Regions from separate parts of the Plantibacter sp. genome, predicted to be linked through region 1. Evidence: predicted binding sites of a transcription regulator. Region 1 holds the regulator's gene; the other holds the start of a gene.
The links. Region 1 encodes HrcA, which represses chaperone genes, less so after heat shock. Its sites were predicted from a motif close to TTNGCACTCGNNNNNNNCGAGTGCNAA; they were not measured.
Positions count from the first base shown of each region.

Region 2: a site for HrcA is predicted at 1,496-1,522, ahead of groL (chaperonin GroEL). Genes of this name have one in related genera too.

Region 1 covers NZ_JCACOF010000012.1:320,874-325,261, forward strand. The annotation lists gene hemW (radical SAM family heme chaperone HemW) at 1-726, shown strand, start outside; gene AC5JOC_RS18830 (DUF4870 domain-containing protein) at 796-1,353, opposite strand; gene hrcA (heat-inducible transcriptional repressor HrcA) at 1,570-2,592, shown strand; gene dnaJ (molecular chaperone DnaJ) at 2,647-3,768, shown strand; partial or broken gene AC5JOC_RS18845 (RsmE family RNA methyltransferase) at 3,770-4,360, shown strand.
Region 2 covers NZ_JCACOF010000007.1:189,791-194,178, forward strand. The annotation lists gene AC5JOC_RS06150 (DUF3263 domain-containing protein) at 1-271, shown strand, start outside; gene AC5JOC_RS06155 (LytR C-terminal domain-containing protein) at 293-865, shown strand; gene AC5JOC_RS06160 (cold-shock protein) at 1,152-1,355, shown strand; gene groL (chaperonin GroEL) at 1,560-3,179, shown strand; gene AC5JOC_RS06170 (hypothetical protein) at 3,359-3,499, shown strand.

The sequences.
Region 1 (4,388 bases):
CGCACGCACGATCCGGCTCGGGTGCCGCTCGTCGTGCAGTGGGCTCGCGAGGCCGGCCTCGGCGTCAGCCTGGACCTCATCTACGGGACGCCGGGGGAGACCCTGGCCGACTGGCGCGTCTCACTCGAGACGGCGATCGCCTGCGCACCGGACCACGTGTCGGCTTATTCGCTCATCGTCGAACCCGGGACGAAACTCGCGCGCCAGATCCGCTCGGGCGTGGTGGGGACCCCCGACGAAGACCTGCAGGCCGACATGTACGAGCTCGCCGACGATCTCCTCACCGAGGCCGGCTACGGCTGGTACGAGGTCAGCAACTGGGCGACGGACGACACGCACCGCTCCCGGCACAACCTCTCCTACTGGACCGGCGAGGACTGGTGGGGTGTCGGCCCGGGCTCGCACAGTCACGTCGGCGGGGTGCGCTGGTGGAACGTCAAGCACCCGGCGGCGTACGCCCAGCGGATCGCGGCGGGGGAGTCGCCGGCCGCCGGCCGGGAGACCCTGGACGACGAGACGCGGGAACTCGAACGCATCCTGCTGCTCACCCGCACGCGGGACGGCATCCCGATCCGGACGCTCGCCCCCGAGGCTCGCACGGCCGTCGCCGGGCTCATCGCCGAGGAACTGGTCGACGCACGGCAGGCCCTGCTCGGACGGCTGGAGCTCACGCGCCGCGGACGGCTCCTCGCCGACGCGGTCGTCCGCCGTCTGGTCGGCGACTGACCCTGCCCGAGGCGCAGAACAGCCCCGCCCGGCGGACCGGACGGGGCTGTTCTCGTGCGACTCGACGGATCAGGCCTTGATGAACTGGATCGTGAGCGGGTAGCTGTACAGCTCGCCCTTGTTCGCCTTGATCGCGGCGATGATGCTGAACACGATCACCACGACGTAGACGGCGATGATGATGAACAGACCCACGACGACGATCGTCAGGATCGAGCCGACCACGAGCGCGATCAGCATCGTCAGCTGGAAGTTCAGCGCGGTGAGCGTGTGCGCCTTGATGAACGGGCCGCGGTCCTTGAGGACCAGGTAGCCGATCAGCGGCGGGATGAATCCGAAGAAGATCCCACCGATGTGGATGAGCGTCGACCAGAGCTTCTCGTCCGACGGGCTCATGGGCTGAGCGGCGGCGTACGGCTGCTGGTACTGCGGGGCGCCTGCGGGCGGCGGCGGGTAGGAGCCGGCAGCGGGCGGCGGCGGCGCGTAGCCACCGGCGGGCGGGGGCGGGTAGGCGCCTGCGGGCGGCTGCTGCGGAGCTGCGGGAGGGGGCGTCGCGCCGTCTCCTGCAGGCGGAACCGACCCGCCCTTCGCTGGGTCGACGGGCGGCTGAGCGTTCGGATCGGACATCTTCGCACCTTTCACGGAGAGTGATATTCAATTGGTCCAGCTGAGCGTATCGCACCAGGTGTTGCTCATCAGGGACCCACGCCTGCGGCCAACGGTATTCCCGCGGCACGGGGCCGCGCAAGGGACGGCCGCGCGGAGGCCACGATATGATTGGCAGTCAGGGTCTTCGAGTGCTGATGGTCGGCGCTCCGAGGTGGATGACGGGAGGAGATCGAGATGGTGTCGGATCGCGGTCTCGAAGTGCTCCGCGTCATCGTGCAGGACTACGTCGCCTCGCGCGAGCCCGTCGGTTCCAAGACGATCGTCGACCGCCACTCCTTCGGGGTCTCCGCAGCCACCATCCGCAACGACATGGCGCAGCTCGAGGACGAAGAGCTCATCGCCGCTCCCCACACCTCTTCCGGCCGGGTGCCCACCGACAAGGGTTACCGGATGTTCGTCGACCACCTGGCCGACCGCCGTCCGCTGAACAACGCCCAACGGACGGCGATCGAGACCTTCCTCGGCGCGTCCGGCGACCTCGACGAGGTCCTGCACCGCACGGTGCGGCTGCTCTCGCAGCTGACGAACCAGGTCGCGCTCGTCCAGTACCCGATGTTCTCCCGGGCACGCGTCCGGCATCTCGAGTTGGTGAGCGTCACCCCGAACCGTGTGCTCGCGGTCATCATCCTCGACAACGGCCGCGTCGAGCAGCGGCTCATCGAGACGGAGAGCCCGGTCGACGACGACCTCATCTCGCGGCTCCGCTCGCTGTGCAACGAGGCGGTCGCGGGCCGTCCACTCCTCGACGCCCACGACGCGATCGGCGACGTCCCAGCCGACATCGCCGACCTCGATCGCGCGGCGGCCGTCCGCATCGTCGACGCGGTGCGCGAGCAGCTCTCGGCGCAGCGCCAGGACCGCCTCGTCATGGCCGGCGCCGCCAACCTCGCCCGCACCGAGGACGACTTCCCCGGCAGCATCTATCCGGTCCTGGACGCCATCGAGCAGCAGGTCGTGCTGCTCCGGCTCTTCGGTGAGATGGAGTCCGAGCGCGACAGCGTGGTCGCCAGCATCGGGCGGGAGAACGCGTCGTTCGGCCTCGAGACCACGAGTGTCCTCGCCGGGAACTACCGTTCCTCTGGTGGCGAAATCGCCCGGCTCGGCGTCCTCGGCCCCACGAGAATGGACTACGCGAGCAACATGGCTGCGGTCCGCGCCGTCGCCAGGTACCTCTCGCGCATCCTCGACGCCGAGTGACGCATCCTCGTCGCGTCCCCCAACACCTTCCGCACCTCGAACGAAAGGCCCTCAGTGGCTGACTACCCCGACCACTACGCAGCACTCGGTGTCGCCAAGGAGGCGACGCCCGAAGAGATCAAGAAGGCGTACCGCCGCCTCGCACGCGAACTGCACCCCGACGTGAACCCGGGTTCCGACGCCTCGGAACGGTTCAAGGAGGTCACGCACGCCTACGACGTGCTGAGCGACCCCAAGCAGCGCCAGCAGTACGACCTCGGTCCGCAGGCTGGTGGGTTCGGTGGCGGCGACGCCGGGTTCGGCGGCTTCGGCGACATCTTCGACACCTTCTTCGGCGGTGGCGGCCAGCAGCGCGGACCCAAGTCCCGTCGCGCACGCGGGGAGGACGCCCTGTTGCGCGTCGAGCTCGACCTCGACGAGGTCATCTTCGGCACCCACCGCGACCTCGAGGTCGACACCGCCGTGCTCTGCAGCACCTGCAACGGCTCCTGCTGCCAGCCCGGCACCTCACCGGTGACCTGCGACATCTGTCACGGCACCGGCTCCATCCAGCGGGCCGTCCGCTCGCTGCTCGGCAACGTCATGACGTCGGCGCCCTGCGGCACCTGCCGCGGCTACGGCACGATCATCGCGACCCCGTGCGTCACCTGCCAGGGTCAGGGTCGGCTCCGTGCCCGCCGCACCGTCTCGGTCGACATCCCGGCCGGCGTCGACACCGGTCTGCGTCTGCAGATGCCGGGGAGCGGCGAGGTCGGCCCGGCCGGCGGCCCGAACGGCGACCTCTACCTCGAGATGAAGGTCAAGCACCACGACGTCTTCAGCCGCGACGGCGACGACCTGTTGTGCACGCTCGAAGTCCCGATGACCGACGCCATCCTCGGCCGCCAGGTCACCGTCCACGCGCTCGACGGCGACGTCGAGGTCGAGCTGCGGCCGGGCGTGCAGAGCTCCGAGGTCATCACGGTCAAGGACCGCGGTGTCACCCGTCTCCGCGGGAACAGCCGGGGCGACCTCAAGATCGGCGTCCAGGTCGTCACGCCGACGAAGCTCGACCACCGCGAACGCGAGCTGATCAAGAGCTTCGCCTCGGGACGACGCCAGGGTGCTCCGGCGCTCGCGCAGTTCCAGCAGGGCCTGTTCGCGAAGATCCGCGACCGCTTCCACGGCGTCGGTTGAGATGAGTTCGCTGTACCTCCGTGAGGATCTCGAATCGACCGGTGTCGGCGACTCGGTGACCCTCCGCGGGCCCGAGGCGAAGCACGCCGTCGCCGTGAGTCGGCTGCGGGTCGGCGAGACGACGTCGATCGGCAACGGCCGGGGCCTGATCGCGACCGGACCGGTCGTGCGCAGCGAGCCGGGGGAGTTGGAGATCCGCGTCGAATCGGTCGTGGTGCATCCGGAGAACCGTCCCGGGCTCGTCCTCGTGCAGGCGCTGGCCAAGGGTGATCGCGACGAACTCGCCATCCAGGCGGCGACCGAGCTGGGTGTCGACCGGATCGTCCCGTGGGGCGCCGAGCGCAGCATCTCGAGATGGCAGGGCGACAAAGCGGTCAAGGGCCGTGCGCGCTGGCAGCTCATCGTGCGGGAGGCGTCGAAGCAGTCGATCCGCGCACGGGTCCCCGAGGTGGCCGAGGTCGTCGACACCCGCGGACTCGCGTCGATCGTCGCCGGCCGGACCGTCCTCGTGCTCGAACCCAGCGCGGCACTCGCTCTCTCGGAGCTCGACCCGTCGGCGCTGCTCGCCGAGGAGCTCGTGCTCGTCGTCGGTCCGGAGGGCGGCATCTCGCCGACGGAGC
Region 2 (4,388 bases), on a different contig from region 1:
CGACGCGTCGACGCCGACGGGAGGCCTCGACCAGCGCGAGCTCGAGATCCTCGAGTTCGAGTCCCACTGGATGCAGCACGTCGGGGCCAAGGAGGCCGCCATCCGCGACCGCTTCGCCCTGTCCCCGGCCCGGTACTATCAACTGCTCGGCGCGCTCATCGACTCGCCGTCCGCCCTCGCCCACGACCCCATGCTGATCAAGCGGCTGCAGCGCACCCGCGACGCCCGACTCTCGGCGCGAGGAGCCTCGGCTCCCCGCACCGACGGCTGAGCAGCTCTCGGAGACCACACCATGGCTGAATCCTTCCCGCCCGACCGCTTCGACGAGGTCCCCGACCTCAAGCGCGTCGGCGCGCACCGTGCCCCTGCTCCCAAGGGACGCGGCTGGATCGCCTTCCTCGTCGCCGTCGTCGCCACGCTCGTCCTCGTGGGGGTCGGCACCTTCGCCCTCTTCGGGCTGAACGACCGGATCGACTTCTTCGGCGGCTCGCAGAGCCCGAGCGCCACGCCAACGCCGACCCCCACCCCGACCGAGGTGGCCCCCGTCGTCGACCCCGCGGCCAGCATCCTCGTCCTGAACGGCACACCCACCGCCGGCCTGGCCGCATCGGCGGCGGCAGCGATCACGGCCGCCGGCTTCACGCAGCAGATCCCGACGAGCGACGCCAGCACGGAGGACGTCACGGCGAGCGGCGTCTACTACCAGGATCCGTCGCAGGAGGGCGTCGCCCGCGCCATCGCGAACGCGCTCGGCGGCATCCCGATCCAGATCACGGACACGTACGCGATCCCCGTCGAGGAGGGCGAGGCACCGGTCCTCCGCATCGTCGTCGTGGTCGGCGCGGACTACCAGCCGGCCGCCTGAGCGCGGCTGGAGCAGGTCGATCGAGCAGGTCGCAGGCACGCCGTGTTTCCGGAGTGTTTCCTCCATGTTGAGTTGTCGTATCACTCCGCCCCGTTTGTCGATTTCGAGGGTGAATCCGCGCGGTGCTCCGGATTAGTATCTGGAACTGGCCGCTCATCCCGTCCCGTCTCGACTCGCCCCCGGGTCCGCTTCGGCGCAGGGTGGTCACCGGGGTCCCGATCCCGGATGGCAGGTCCGGGTTCGGCAACAGTCGATGCCTGCGAGCACGCAGCAATGGGAGTATGAAATGGCGAACGGAACCGTCAAGTGGTTCAACGCTGAGAAGGGCTTCGGCTTCATCACGGTCGACGACGGCGGACAGGATGTCTTCGTCCACTACTCGGCGATCGACATGAGCGGCTACAAGTCCTTGGAAGAGGGCCAGGCGGTCGTCTTCGAGGTCGGCACTGGAGCAAAGGGGCCTCAGGCCGAGGGTGTGCGCCTGGCGTAGCCGCTGATCAGGTACGCGATTCCTGCGACGCCGTCCACTTCGGTGGGCGGCGTCGTTCGTCGTTCCGGGGCTGTTCCCGGGAGTTCGCTCAGGGCGCCGGTGCTCACTTGCACTCCCACCCCCTGAGTGCCAGAATCGACTTAGCACTCGTACTCATTGAGTGCTAACAACGTTCATGACGTCCGGGAGGGACGAAAAACACACATGGCTAAGATCATTGCTTTCGACGAGGAGGCCCGTCGCGGCCTCGAGCGTGGACTGAACATTCTTGCTGACACGGTCAAGGTCACCCTTGGGCCGCGCGGTCGCAACGTTGTCCTCGAGAAGAAGTGGGGCGCCCCCACGATCACCAACGACGGCGTGTCCATCGCCAAGGAGATCGAACTCGACGACCCGTACGAGAAGATCGGCGCGGAGCTCGTCAAGGAGGTCGCCAAGAAGACCGATGACGTCGCCGGCGACGGCACCACCACGGCGACCGTGCTGGCACAGGCGCTCGTCCGCGAGGGCCTCCGCAACGTCGCCGCAGGCGCCGACCCCATCAGCCTCAAGCGCGGCATCGAGAAGGCCGTCGAGGCCGTCACGGTCGAGCTCATCGCCAACGCCAAGGAGGTGGAGACCAAGGAGGAGATCGCTGCGACCGCTTCCATCTCCGCCGGCGACACCACCATCGGCGAGATCATCGCCGAGGCGATCGACAAGGTCGGCAAGGAGGGCGTCGTCACCGTCGAGGAGTCGAACACCTTCGGCACCGAGCTCGAGCTCACCGAGGGCATGCGCTTCGACAAGGGCTACCTGTCGCAGTACTTCGTGACCGACCCCGACCGCCAGGAAGCGGTGTTCGAGGACCCCTACATCCTCATCGCCAACCAGAAGATCTCCGCGATCAAGGACCTCCTGCCGATCGTCGACCAGGTCATCCAGTCGGGCAAGCAGCTCCTCATCATCGCTGAGGACGTCGACGGCGAAGCTCTCGCGACGCTCGTCGTCAACAAGATCCGTGGCATCTTCAAGTCCGTCGCCGTCAAGGCTCCGGGCTTCGGCGACCGCCGCAAGGCTCAGCTGCAGGACATCGCCATCCTCACCGGTGGCCAGGTCATCTCCGAGGAGGTCGGCCTCAAGCTCGAGACCGTCACCCTCGACCTGCTCGGCCGTGCTCGCAAGGTCGTCATCACCAAGGATGAGACCACCATCGTCGAGGGTGCCGGCGACGCCGACGCCATCGCCGGTCGTGTCTCGCAGATCCGCAAGGAGATCGACAACACCGACAGCGACTACGACCGCGAGAAGCTCCAGGAGCGTCTCGCCAAGCTCGCGGGCGGTGTTGCGGTCATCAAGGCCGGTGCAGCGACCGAGGTCGAGCTCAAGGAGCGCAAGCACCGCATCGAGGACGCCGTTCGCAACGCGAAGGCTGCCGTCGAAGAGGGCATCGTCGCCGGTGGTGGCGTCGCCCTGATCCAGGCCGGCAAGACCGCGTTCGAGAAGCTCGAGCTCGTCGGCGACGAGGCGACCGGTGCGAACATCGTCAAGGTCGCCATCGACGCTCCGCTCAAGCAGATCGCGCTCAACGCAGGCCTCGAGCCTGGCGTCGTCGCCGACAAGGTCCGCAACCTGCCCGTCGGACACGGCCTCAACGCCGCGACCGGTGAGTACGTCGACATGCTCGCTGCCGGCATCAACGACCCGGTGAAGGTCACCCGCTCCGCGCTGCTCAACGCAGCGTCGATCGCCGGCCTGTTCCTCACCACCGAGGCCGTCGTCGCCGACAAGCCGGAGAAGAACCCGGCTCCGGCCGGCGACCCGACCGGTGGCATGGACTTCTAAGTCCGACAGCAACACCTGCGCAGGGCGTCTCCTTCGGGAGGCGCCCTGCGTCGTTTCCACCAGACGCATCGGGGAGAACCCTCGATCTGTATGCCTGTTTCCGCATGGGTCCGACAGTCGTTGTAGAGACGTGATCGGAACGGCATATCGGCCCGCGCGCCAGTTCCTATGATCGAGCTATGAGACGTATCGGGGGAGCGGCGATCGCCGCCGTATTGGTTCTGGGGCTGAGCCGCGTGCACGCCGAGCTGAAGCGGCTCCGACGCGACATCCACACGACGGTGTCGTCCGCGACACCGAAGCCACTCGGCGACGGCTGAGCCCACTGCGCCGGTGAGCTCATACGGCTTCGGGTGCGAGAACCTCGTCCCAGCCAGGACGTGGTCGGCGACGGCGCTCGCGCCCTCACGGCGTACCCTGGAGGCCCGCGTTTACGGCTGACCCGTCCAGTGCGAACACCGCTGCTGTGGGCGGCGACCGTGGCGCTCGGAGGGCATGCACTGCAGCGTGGAGCAATGGTGAGCCGAGCAGACCTGGCGGCAGGGTGGGACGCCGGTCGGCACGGAACGGTGGGCCGAGTTGACCAGTCCTGCCCGGGTCGCACGCCGACTGGCAGACGTTCTACTACGAACGCTGGGCGAACGGGCGAATCCGGGCCGTGGCCGGACTCCACGCAAGCTGTCCTGCTTCACCCAGAACGGACGCTGTGCCCGGCGTCTGCAGCATGCAACTTCCTGGTCGGCGACAGCTGGGTCGAGGTCCTGATCATGTATGGCCCGGCCGACGATGCCGCAGCGTCGGACGAGGACGCCGTCGGACCGCGGTCACACCCTTCATCGAGGCGATCCGGCTCGGCGCTCGAACCGGTCGGCGACGGCGCCACGGTACGCCTGGGGCGGGACGACGGCCGGGGGCGAACGTCGCTGCCGACGGAGTGCGAGGCGTTTCGTGCCTGCGGCGGCGATGAGTGAGGCCTCTCGGCCAGGAGCTCACCTACAACGTCGGCACCGAAGAAGGCGACTGTCGGCAACCGAGGCGTCGCCGCCGACGACTTCGGAGTCGCCGGACTGCATCTTCTGCCTCCCCGACAGTGACTCGGCTCGCGGATGGCGTCACTGCGAGCTGCTCCCGGGCGGACAGCTGGGCGTACGAGCAGCTGGTCGAGACCCGCATGAAGCGACGGGAGCGGACATCGAGCTTCCTGACGAT